Regions from separate parts of the Thauera butanivorans genome, predicted to be linked through region 2. Evidence: predicted binding sites of a transcription regulator. Region 2 holds the regulator's gene; the other holds the start of a gene.
The links. The regulator FNR, encoded in region 2, switches genes on or off when oxygen is low (the NO sensors DNR and NnrR bind a similar motif). The targets are predictions, from matches to a motif close to TTGANCTAGNTCAA.

Region 1 (4,416 bases), 1.0 Mb from region 2:
CTGTCCGACCTCGGGCCCGCCTGCACCGGCACCATCGGCATCGCGCCGTCGGCCAACCTCAACCCCGAGCGCCGTTTCCCCTCGCTGTTCGAGCCGGTGCACGGTTCCGCGCCGGACATCTACGGCCGCAACATCGCCAACCCGGTCGGCATGATCTGGTCGGCGGCGCTGATGCTCGAATTCCTCGGCGAACGCCAGCCCGCCTGCGCGGCGGCGGCGCAGGAACTGCTGCGCGCGATCGAGCAGGTGCTGGAGCACGGCCCGCGCACGCCGGACCTGGGCGGTAATGCGGATACGACGGTGATGGGCAAGGCGATCGCTGACATCCTCGAGCAAGCCTGAGGAAAGGCGCGGCAATTGCTGATGGCATCTGGCGGGTAGCGGCTGGGGGCGCCAGTCCCCAGCGGAGATCAGCGAATCAGCTTGAACAGCGACGAGACCTGCTTCTGGTGTTCCGCAAGCTTGAAGACCTCAGGCCGGTAGGGGCCGAGCCACTCGAGCACTTCACGGCTCTCTGCCCGGCGAGGCGTGCGCTTGGCGTCGAGGATGCGATAGTAGCCATGAACGCCGCCGCAATCTTCAGGCGGGCATGCCCGCCCGCCTTCGAGCAGTGCGGCCGGTTTGTGCAGGGGGGCGCTCGGCAGCCGCTTCTCGATCGTGATGTGATGGTGCCACGCATCGCCGAAGTCGTAGATGTAGGTGAAGCTTCTGCGGCGGCCGATCACTTGGCCGAGTTCGACATGCTCGCCGGGCAGTGTGTCGCTGAAGGGGAGGCCGTGGTCTCCGCTGGTACTGATGCGGTGATCGCCGACCTTGAATTCGTGCAGGTGCGCATCTTCCCAGCCCATGGCGCACTGGATCACGTGATGGAGCGCTTCGAAAGTCAGCGTGTTCTCCACTTCGACGCGGCGCCATATCGGCGGATCGATGCCTTCCAGCGCGATGTGCAGCAACAACCGGCGTTGCGGATAGTCCTGGGGAAGATCAGCGAGTGGGTCGTCGAGGCGATTTGCCAGCAAGGCATGCAAGCTCTCGATCAGATGCCGGTTGTCCTGTTCCGGATCCCGAGCCAGTTTGGCCGTCCAGTATTCGACCCGGGCGCATGCGTCGGCGTCCCGGCCTTCAGCCAGCAGCAGCAGCACTTCGAGGTGCGGCAAGGAGCTGTCGTTCGGGGTGAGACGTTGGGCCTCGTTGAACGCCCGCCAGGCGCCCTGGCGGTCACCGCGGTCGGAGCAGAGGGTTGCCTCGCGCTGCAGCGCAGCGCTGCGCAGTTGGCGGTCCGGTGATGTCTTCAGCCGTGCGACCAAGTCTTGCCGTGCCTCATCCTGCTGGAGTTCCAGGTAGCAGTTCATGAGAACGGTGAAGGCATCTTCGGCGCGTTCGTCGAGCTTGCTGACGTCGGCGAAAAGGGGGCCGAGCAAGCTGAGTACGTCGCTGAAGCGACCTGCGTGAAACCAGTGATCGGCAACGAAGGCGAGATGCTGAGGTGGGGCACCGAGCGCGGCAACTTCAGCCAGGCGGGATTTTGGCAGGTGCTCGAGCACGCGTGCCAGCATTTCTTCGGGCGGGAGCATCAGGTTCATACCGGCATGATCGCCGGCGCCGCAGCATTGCTTGTATTTGCGCTGCGAGCCGCAGGGGCAAGGTGTGTTGCGCTCGGGGCGAGCCAGTTTCCGCGGGTGGAAGTGCTTGTCCGGGATCGGGGTCGCATTCCAGAGGTCGTAGGCGATCTGGGTGGCCAGGCCGCGAGCGGTACGATCCAGATCGGCTTTCGTGCTCGGTACGCCTGCCTGAGCGATGATGGCCGCAGCCAGCCGATGCAGGGCTTGCTGCAGGTGGGTCAGTAGGGCAGGGAAGTCGTTCGACTCGAGAATGACGCCTACGGCGCTGTCCAGCGCATCTTCCAACAAGGTCTGCAGGGTCTGGTCGGAGCCGGCTGCGCGGGTAGGAGTGTTCATGGGGCCTCGATATCGATGGATGGCTCCGGCCTTCACCGGTTTTCGGAACGGGCAAGACCTTAGCGCCAAACGCCGCATTTCGTCCACGTGATTCTTGGTTGCCGGGAGTGAGGAGAATGGGTGGAACCAAGCATGACGCGATGCAAGACGCCAATCGGGTTTGGGCCGGCTCGGCCCGAACGATATTCTTGCTTGCCGGGTCGATGGCCAAGCCTTGACCCGCATCATTTTCCCCCGCCGAGCGCTCGGCTCTAATGGGCTCCACACAGGAGAGCCCTCATGTTCCGTATCGCCAACTTCATCCGCGAACTCGATCAACCCACGCCGGTCGGCCCGCGCCGCAATCCGCCCGGTCCGGTGGTCATCTGGAACCTGATCCGGCGCTGCAACCTGACCTGTGAGCACTGCTACTCGATTTCGGCCGACAAGGATTTCCCCGGCGAGCTGAACACCGCCGAGGTGTTCAAGGTCATGGACGACCTGAAGGCAGCGCGGGTGCCGGTGCTGATCCTGTCGGGCGGCGAGCCGCTGCTGCGGCCGGACATCTTCGACATCGCCCGCCGCGCCAAGGCGATGGGCTTCTACACCGCGCTGTCGTCCAACGGCACGCTGATCGACGCCTCCAACATCGATGCGATCGACGGCATCGGCTTCGACTACGTCGGCGTCAGTCTGGACGGCATCGGCGCCACGCACGACCATTTCCGCCGCAAGCAGGGCGCTTTCGCGGCCTCGATGGACGGCATCCGGCTGTGTCTGGAGCGCGGCATCAAGGTCGGCGTGCGCTACACCATGACCGAAGGCAATGCCCACGATCTGCCGGCGTTGCTGAAGCTGGTCGAAGACGAAGGCATCGACAAGTTCTATTTCTCGCATCTCAACTATGCCGGCCGCGGCAACAAGAACCGCGCCGGCGACGCCCGCCACCGCACCACGCGCGAGGCGATGGAGCTGCTGTTCGAGACCTGCCTGGACCTGCACCGGCGCGGCATCGAGAAGGACTTCGTCACCGGCAACAACGATGCCGACGGGCCTTTCCTGCTGCAGTGGGTGCAGCGCCGCTTCCCCGATCGTGCCTCGCACATCGAGGCCAAGCTGCGCCAGTGGGGCGGCAACGCCAGCGGCGTGAACGTGGCCAACATCGACAACCTCGGCATCGTGCATCCGGACACGATGTGGTGGCACGTGCCGCTGGGTGACGTGCGCAAGCGCGCCTTCGGCGAGATCTGGAACGATCTGGACAATCCCTTGCTGGCCGGCCTGAAGCAGCATCCGCGCGTGCTCGAAGGGCGCTGCGGCGGCTGCCGCTACCTGGACATCTGCAACGGCAGCTCGCGCGTGCGTGCCTCGCAGATCACCGGCAACCCGTGGGCGGAAGACCCGGGCTGTTATCTGGACGACGACGAGATCGGCTTCGCCGGGGGCGGCGAACGCGTCGTCACCACACCCTGGACGCGTATCGCGAAGGTGCCGGCATGAGCAAGAATTCCTGCGCCCGCAGCAAGGCAGCGGCGCTGTCCTTCGAAGAGGCGTTTCCGTTCCGGGGCAGTCCGGCGATGAAGGCGTCGTTGAGCGCGACCCTGTTCGGTGCCGCGATGCTGGCGGCCGGAAGCGGTCATGCAGCCGACGCGGGCCGTCCCGACGTTTCCGCGCTGTATGCCCAGCACTGCGCCGCCTGCCATGCCCCCGACCGCCTCGGCGGCATGGGGCCGGCGCTGCTGCCGGACAACCTGTCCCGCCTGCGCAAGCCCGAGGCGCTGAAGATCGTCGCCGAAGGGCGCACCGCGACGCAGATGCTGGGCTTCGCCGAGCAGTTGAGCAAGGACGAGATCGCCGCGCTGGTCGACTGGATCTACAGCCCGGTCGATCCGCCGCCGCGCTGGACCGACGACGACATCCGCGCCTCCTGGATCCAGCACGTCGATCCGGCCACGCTGTCCGACAAGCCGGTGTTCGATGCCGATCCGCTGAACGTCTTCCTCGTCGTCGAAGGCGGCGACCACCACGTCAGCGTGCTCGACGGCGACAGGCTCGAACCCATCCACCGCTTCCAGTCGCGCTTCGCACTGCACGGCGGCCCGAAGTTCGCCGCCGACGGACGCTACGTGTTCTTCGGCTCGCGCGACGGCTGGATCACCAAGTACGACCTGTGGAACCTGAAGGTGGTGGCCGAGGTGAGGGCGGGCATCAACACCCGCAACGTCGCCGCGTCGCCGGACGGCAAGCACGTGGCGGTGGCCAACTACCTGCCCAACACGCTGGTGCTGCTCGACGGCGACCTTAACCTGGTCAAGACCATCGCCGCCACCGACCGCGACGGCAAGCACAGCTCGCGCGTCTCGGCGGTGTATGACGCCACGCCGCGCCAGTCCTTCATCGCTGCGCTGAAGGACGTGCCGGAAGTGTGGGAGATCAGCTACACCAAGGCGGTGGAAGACATCCCCACCGGCTTCATCCA
Region 2 (4,416 bases):
GATGTGCTTGCCGTGCACGCTGATCAGGCCGGACTCGCTGAGATCGTGGAAGATTCGCGACAGGGTTTCGGGCGTCAGGTTCAGGCGCGAGGCGATCACCTGCTTGCTGGTGGGCAGGTCGATCTCGCAGGGCGAGTCGCTGTCGGCGACCTGCAGCAGATAGCCGATCACGCGCTGGATGCTCGAGCGCAGCGAGTAGGTCTCGACGTCCTGGATCAGGCCGTGCAGGCGGATCGACATGCCGGCGAGCAGCTTGTGGGCGAAGGAGGGGTCCTGGTCGATCAGTTCGCTGACCACGGCCTGGCCGACGTGGATCAGCGCCGTTTCCGTCAGCGCCTCGGCGAACACCGGGTAGGGCTTGTTCATGAACATCACCGCTTCGCCGAAACTCTGCATCGGGCCGATGATCTCGACGACCTTTTCCGTGCCCTGCGGCGAGGAGAAGGCGAGCTTGACCTGGCCCGAGACGACGAAGTAAAAGCCATGCGGCTGGTCGCCGCGCTGGAACAGGACTTCGCCGCGGGCGATGTGGCGGTCGCGGGTGTAGCGGGCGATGCGCTCGATGTCGGCTGCGGACAGTTCGCTGAAAAGCGGAATGCGCTTGAGCAGCGCGGGGATGTCTATTGGTGGGGTGCTGGCCATGTGCGGGCGCTCCTGATGGGAAGCCGTCTCGTTTGTCGGCCTCCATTCTAATTGAGGGCAGGGGCTGCGGCGGCCGTGCTGCCCCTGGAAAAAAGGAAGAACATGTATTTCGCCATCAAGCATCTTCACGTCACCTGCGTGGCGCTCAGCATCCTGGGCTTCCTGCTGCGAGGCTACTGGATGATCAGCGGTAGCCCCTTGCTGAAGAGCCTGCCGGCGCGGGTGCTGCCCCACGTCGTCGATAGCGTCCTGCTGATCACGGCGATCGTGCTGGCGGTGATGATCCAGCAGTATCCGTTCCAGGCTGATTGGGTGACGGCCAAGGTCATCGGGCTGGTCGCCTACGTCGCGCTCGGCACCGTCGCCCTCAAGCGCGGCAAGACGCGCTCGCAGCGGCTGTTCGCGTTTGCCGCCGCGCTCGCGGTGTATGCGTGGATCGTGTCGGTGGCGCTGAGCAAGAACGCTGCGGGCTATCTGGCTGCCGTCGTCTGACGGGACGGTCGAGGCAGCGAGACGGGAAGGGGGCAAAGGCAGGCCGGAAGCAGGCGCTCTCAGCGCCCGCAGCCGGCCGTCTGATGCTGGACCAGCTTGCGCAGCCTGGTCGTGTCGAGCAGGCGGATGTGCTTCTGCTGCACGGCGATCAGGCCTTCTTCCTGGAAGCGGGAAAAGGCGCGCGACACGGTCTCGAGCTTGAGGCCGAGATAGGAGCCGATTTCCTCGCGCGTCATGCGCAGGTGGAATTCGGCCGCCGAGAAACCGCGTGCGGTGAAGCGCTGCGACATGTTGAGCAGGAAGGCCGCCAGCCGCTCCTCGGCGCGCATCGAGCCGAGCAGCATCATCACGCCGTGGTCGCGCACGATCTCGCGGCTCATGACCTTGTGGAACTGATGCTGCAGGCCTTCGACCTCGTGCGACAGCTGCTCGAGCTTGGCGTAGGGGATCACGCACACTTCGCTGTCTTCCAGCGCCACCGCGTTGCAGCTGTGGCTTTCGGTGCTGATGCCGTCCAGGCCGAGGATTTCGCCCGTCATCTGGAAGCCGGTCACCTGGTCGCGGCCGTCCTCGAGCAGCACGTCGGTCTTGAACGAGCCGGCGCGAATGGCGTAGATTGCCTCGAAAGGATCGCCCGCACGGTACAGGCTCTGCTGGCGCTTGACCTTGCGGCGCCCGCCGACCAGTTCGTCGAGCTGGTGCAATTCGCTGTCGGACATGCCGAAGGGCAGACACAGCTCCACGAGATTGCATTGCGAACAGGCGGTCTTCAACCCGTTCATGGTCACTGGCACGCTTGCCCTCATCTGCACGATAATTCCGTTCCCTTCAGACACTGTCCCGGGCGCCCTCACCAGTCCATCGACCCCGGGCTGTTCCTGCCCGTTGATCCACGTCAACCAAAATATTGTGGTGTTCTGCCATTGTTCGGCACACACTCAAGCTTCAGATCATGACCGACCAGAACGAACTCATCTTCGATCCGCAGCTCATCCGCCGATTCGACATCAACGGTCCGCGGTACACGTCCTATCCCACTGCGGATCGCTTCGTCGAGGCATTCAACGCTGATGCCCTCAAGGATTGGCTTGCCAAGCGAGCCATCGGCGGCGTCAGCAAACCTCTCTCATTATACTTCCACATCCCGTTCTGTAACACGATCTGCTACTACTGCGCCTGCAACAAGATCATCACCAAGGATCACGGGCGCTCGGCCAAGTACCTGAAATACCTGGCCAAGGAGATCGAGATGCAGGCCGCCTGTCTGGAGGGCGGCCACCAGGTGACGCAACTGCACCTGGGCGGCGGCACGCCCACCTTCCTGTCGCACGACGAAATGCGGCAGCTGATGGCTTCGGTGCGCGAGCATTTCACGCTGGTGCCGAATGGCGAATATTCCATCGAGGTCGACCCGCGCAAGGTGGATTTCGACACCGTCGCGCTGCTGGCCGAACTCGGCTTCAACCGCATGAGCGTCGGCGTGCAGGACTTCGCCGAAGACGTCCAGCGGGCAGTCAACCGCATCCAGAGCTTCGAGGAAACCAAGCTCGTCATCGATGCCGCGCGCGCCAACGGCTTCAAGTCGGTGAGCATGGACCTGATCTACGGCCTGCCCAGGCAGAACGTCATCAGCTTCAACCGCACGCTCGAACAGGTGCTGGAGATCTCGCCCGACCGCGTCTCGCTCTACAGCTATGCGCACCTGCCGGGCCTGTTCAAGCCGCAGCGCCGCATCTCGCAGGACGACATGCCCACCGCCGACACCAAGCTGCAGTTGCTGCAGCTCGGCATCCGCCGCCTGACCGAAGCGGGCTACGTCTATATCGGCATGGACCACTTCGCCAAGCCCGACGACGAACTGACCGTCGCCCAGCGCCAGGGCCGGCTGCACCGCAACTTCCAGGGCTACTCGACCCAGGCCGAATGCGACCTGCTGGCCTTCGGCGTGTCGGCGATCGGCAAGATCGGCCCGGTGTATGCGCAGAACGTCAAGACGCTCGACGACTACTACGATGCCCTCGACCGCGACGAACTGCCGGTGCTGCGCGGCATCGAGCTGAACGCGGACGACCTGCTGCGGCGCTCGATCATCCAGGCGCTGATGTGCCACTTCGAGCTGTCGATGCAGTCGATCGAGATCGCCCACCTGATCGATTTCCGCGAGTATTTCGCCAGCGAGCTCGCCGATCTGCAGGAGATGCAGAAGGCCGGCCTGGTCAGGATCGACGGCGACTGGATCAGCGTCGAGCCAGCCGGCCGCCTGCTGGTGCGCGGCATCGCCATGGTGTTCGACCGCTACCTGCGTGCAGACCGCGAACGCGCGCGCTACTCGCGCGTGATCTGAGCGACGGGCAGGGGGGGCTCTGCCTGACGGGCGAGCCCGCCTGCGGCACCGCGCCGCAGCAGCGTGCGTGCCGGGGGCGTAGAATAGGCAGCTTTTCTCCCTGGCCCTCTTACCGGTCCTGTTTCGACCATGCCCGAAACCGGCTACTTCGCCGTCTTCCTGATCGGCCTGCTCGGCGGCACGCACTGCGTGTCGATGTGCGGCGGCATCGTCGGCGCGCTCACCGCCCAGGTGCAGCTGCCCGGCCGCAGGCCGCAATGGCCGCTGCACCTGGCCTACAGCGTAGGCCGCATCACCACCTACACCGCGCTGGGCGGCGTGGTGGGCGCGCTGGGTTCGGTCGGCATGCTGTACGACGGCATGCTGCCGGTGCAGATGGGCCTGTACGTGCTCGCCAACCTGATGCTGATCGCGCTCGGCCTCTATCTCACCGGCTTCACCCGCCTGCTGGTGCCGGTCGAGCGTGCCGGCCACGTGCTGTGGCGCCGCATCCAGCCCGCGACACGGCATTTCCTGCCGGCGCGCTCGGTCAAGCAGGCGCTGCCGCTGGGCCTGCTGTGGGGTTTCATCCCCTGTGGCCTGACCTATTCCATCCTGGCGACTGCGCTCGTCACCGGCTCCGGCGTGCGCGGTGCGGGGCTGATGCTCGCCTTCGGCCTCGGAACGCTGCCCAACCTGCTGCTGGCCGGCATGCTGTTCAAGCGTTTCCGTGATTTCACCCGCAATTCCAAGGTGCGTTTCGCCTCCGGCCTACTGGTGCTGGGCTTCGGCGTGTTCGGCCTGATCCACGCGCCCACGCTGGGCGGCGCGCTGTGGGAGGGCGTGGTCTGCCTGACCTGATGCCCCGGCTTTCGTGTTGCCGGAGCGGCTTCGAAGGCGATGATGCAGTGCAAGACAAGCGGATTTCCCCCTATAATCCGCGCACAATTTTCCACGGG

Region 1: a site for FNR is predicted at 2,173-2,186, ahead of nirJ (heme d1 biosynthesis radical SAM protein NirJ). Genes of this name have one in related genera too.

The regions. Positions count from the first base shown of each region.
Region 1 covers NZ_CP183038.1:2,318,486-2,322,901, forward strand. Annotated here, with positions in the region: gene ACNQFN_RS11260 (tartrate dehydrogenase) at 1-342, shown strand, start outside; gene ACNQFN_RS11265 (IS1096 element passenger TnpR family protein) at 411-1,958, opposite strand; gene nirJ (heme d1 biosynthesis radical SAM protein NirJ) at 2,238-3,437, shown strand; gene ACNQFN_RS11275 (cytochrome D1 domain-containing protein) at 3,554-4,416, shown strand, end outside.
Region 2 covers NZ_CP183038.1:3,368,012-3,372,427, reverse strand. Annotated here, with positions in the region: gene ACNQFN_RS16335 (Crp/Fnr family transcriptional regulator) at 1-642, opposite strand, end outside; gene ACNQFN_RS16330 (SirB2 family protein) at 745-1,134, shown strand; gene fnr (fumarate/nitrate reduction transcriptional regulator Fnr) at 1,194-1,940, opposite strand; gene hemN (oxygen-independent coproporphyrinogen III oxidase) at 2,087-3,478, shown strand; gene ACNQFN_RS16315 (sulfite exporter TauE/SafE family protein) at 3,608-4,318, shown strand.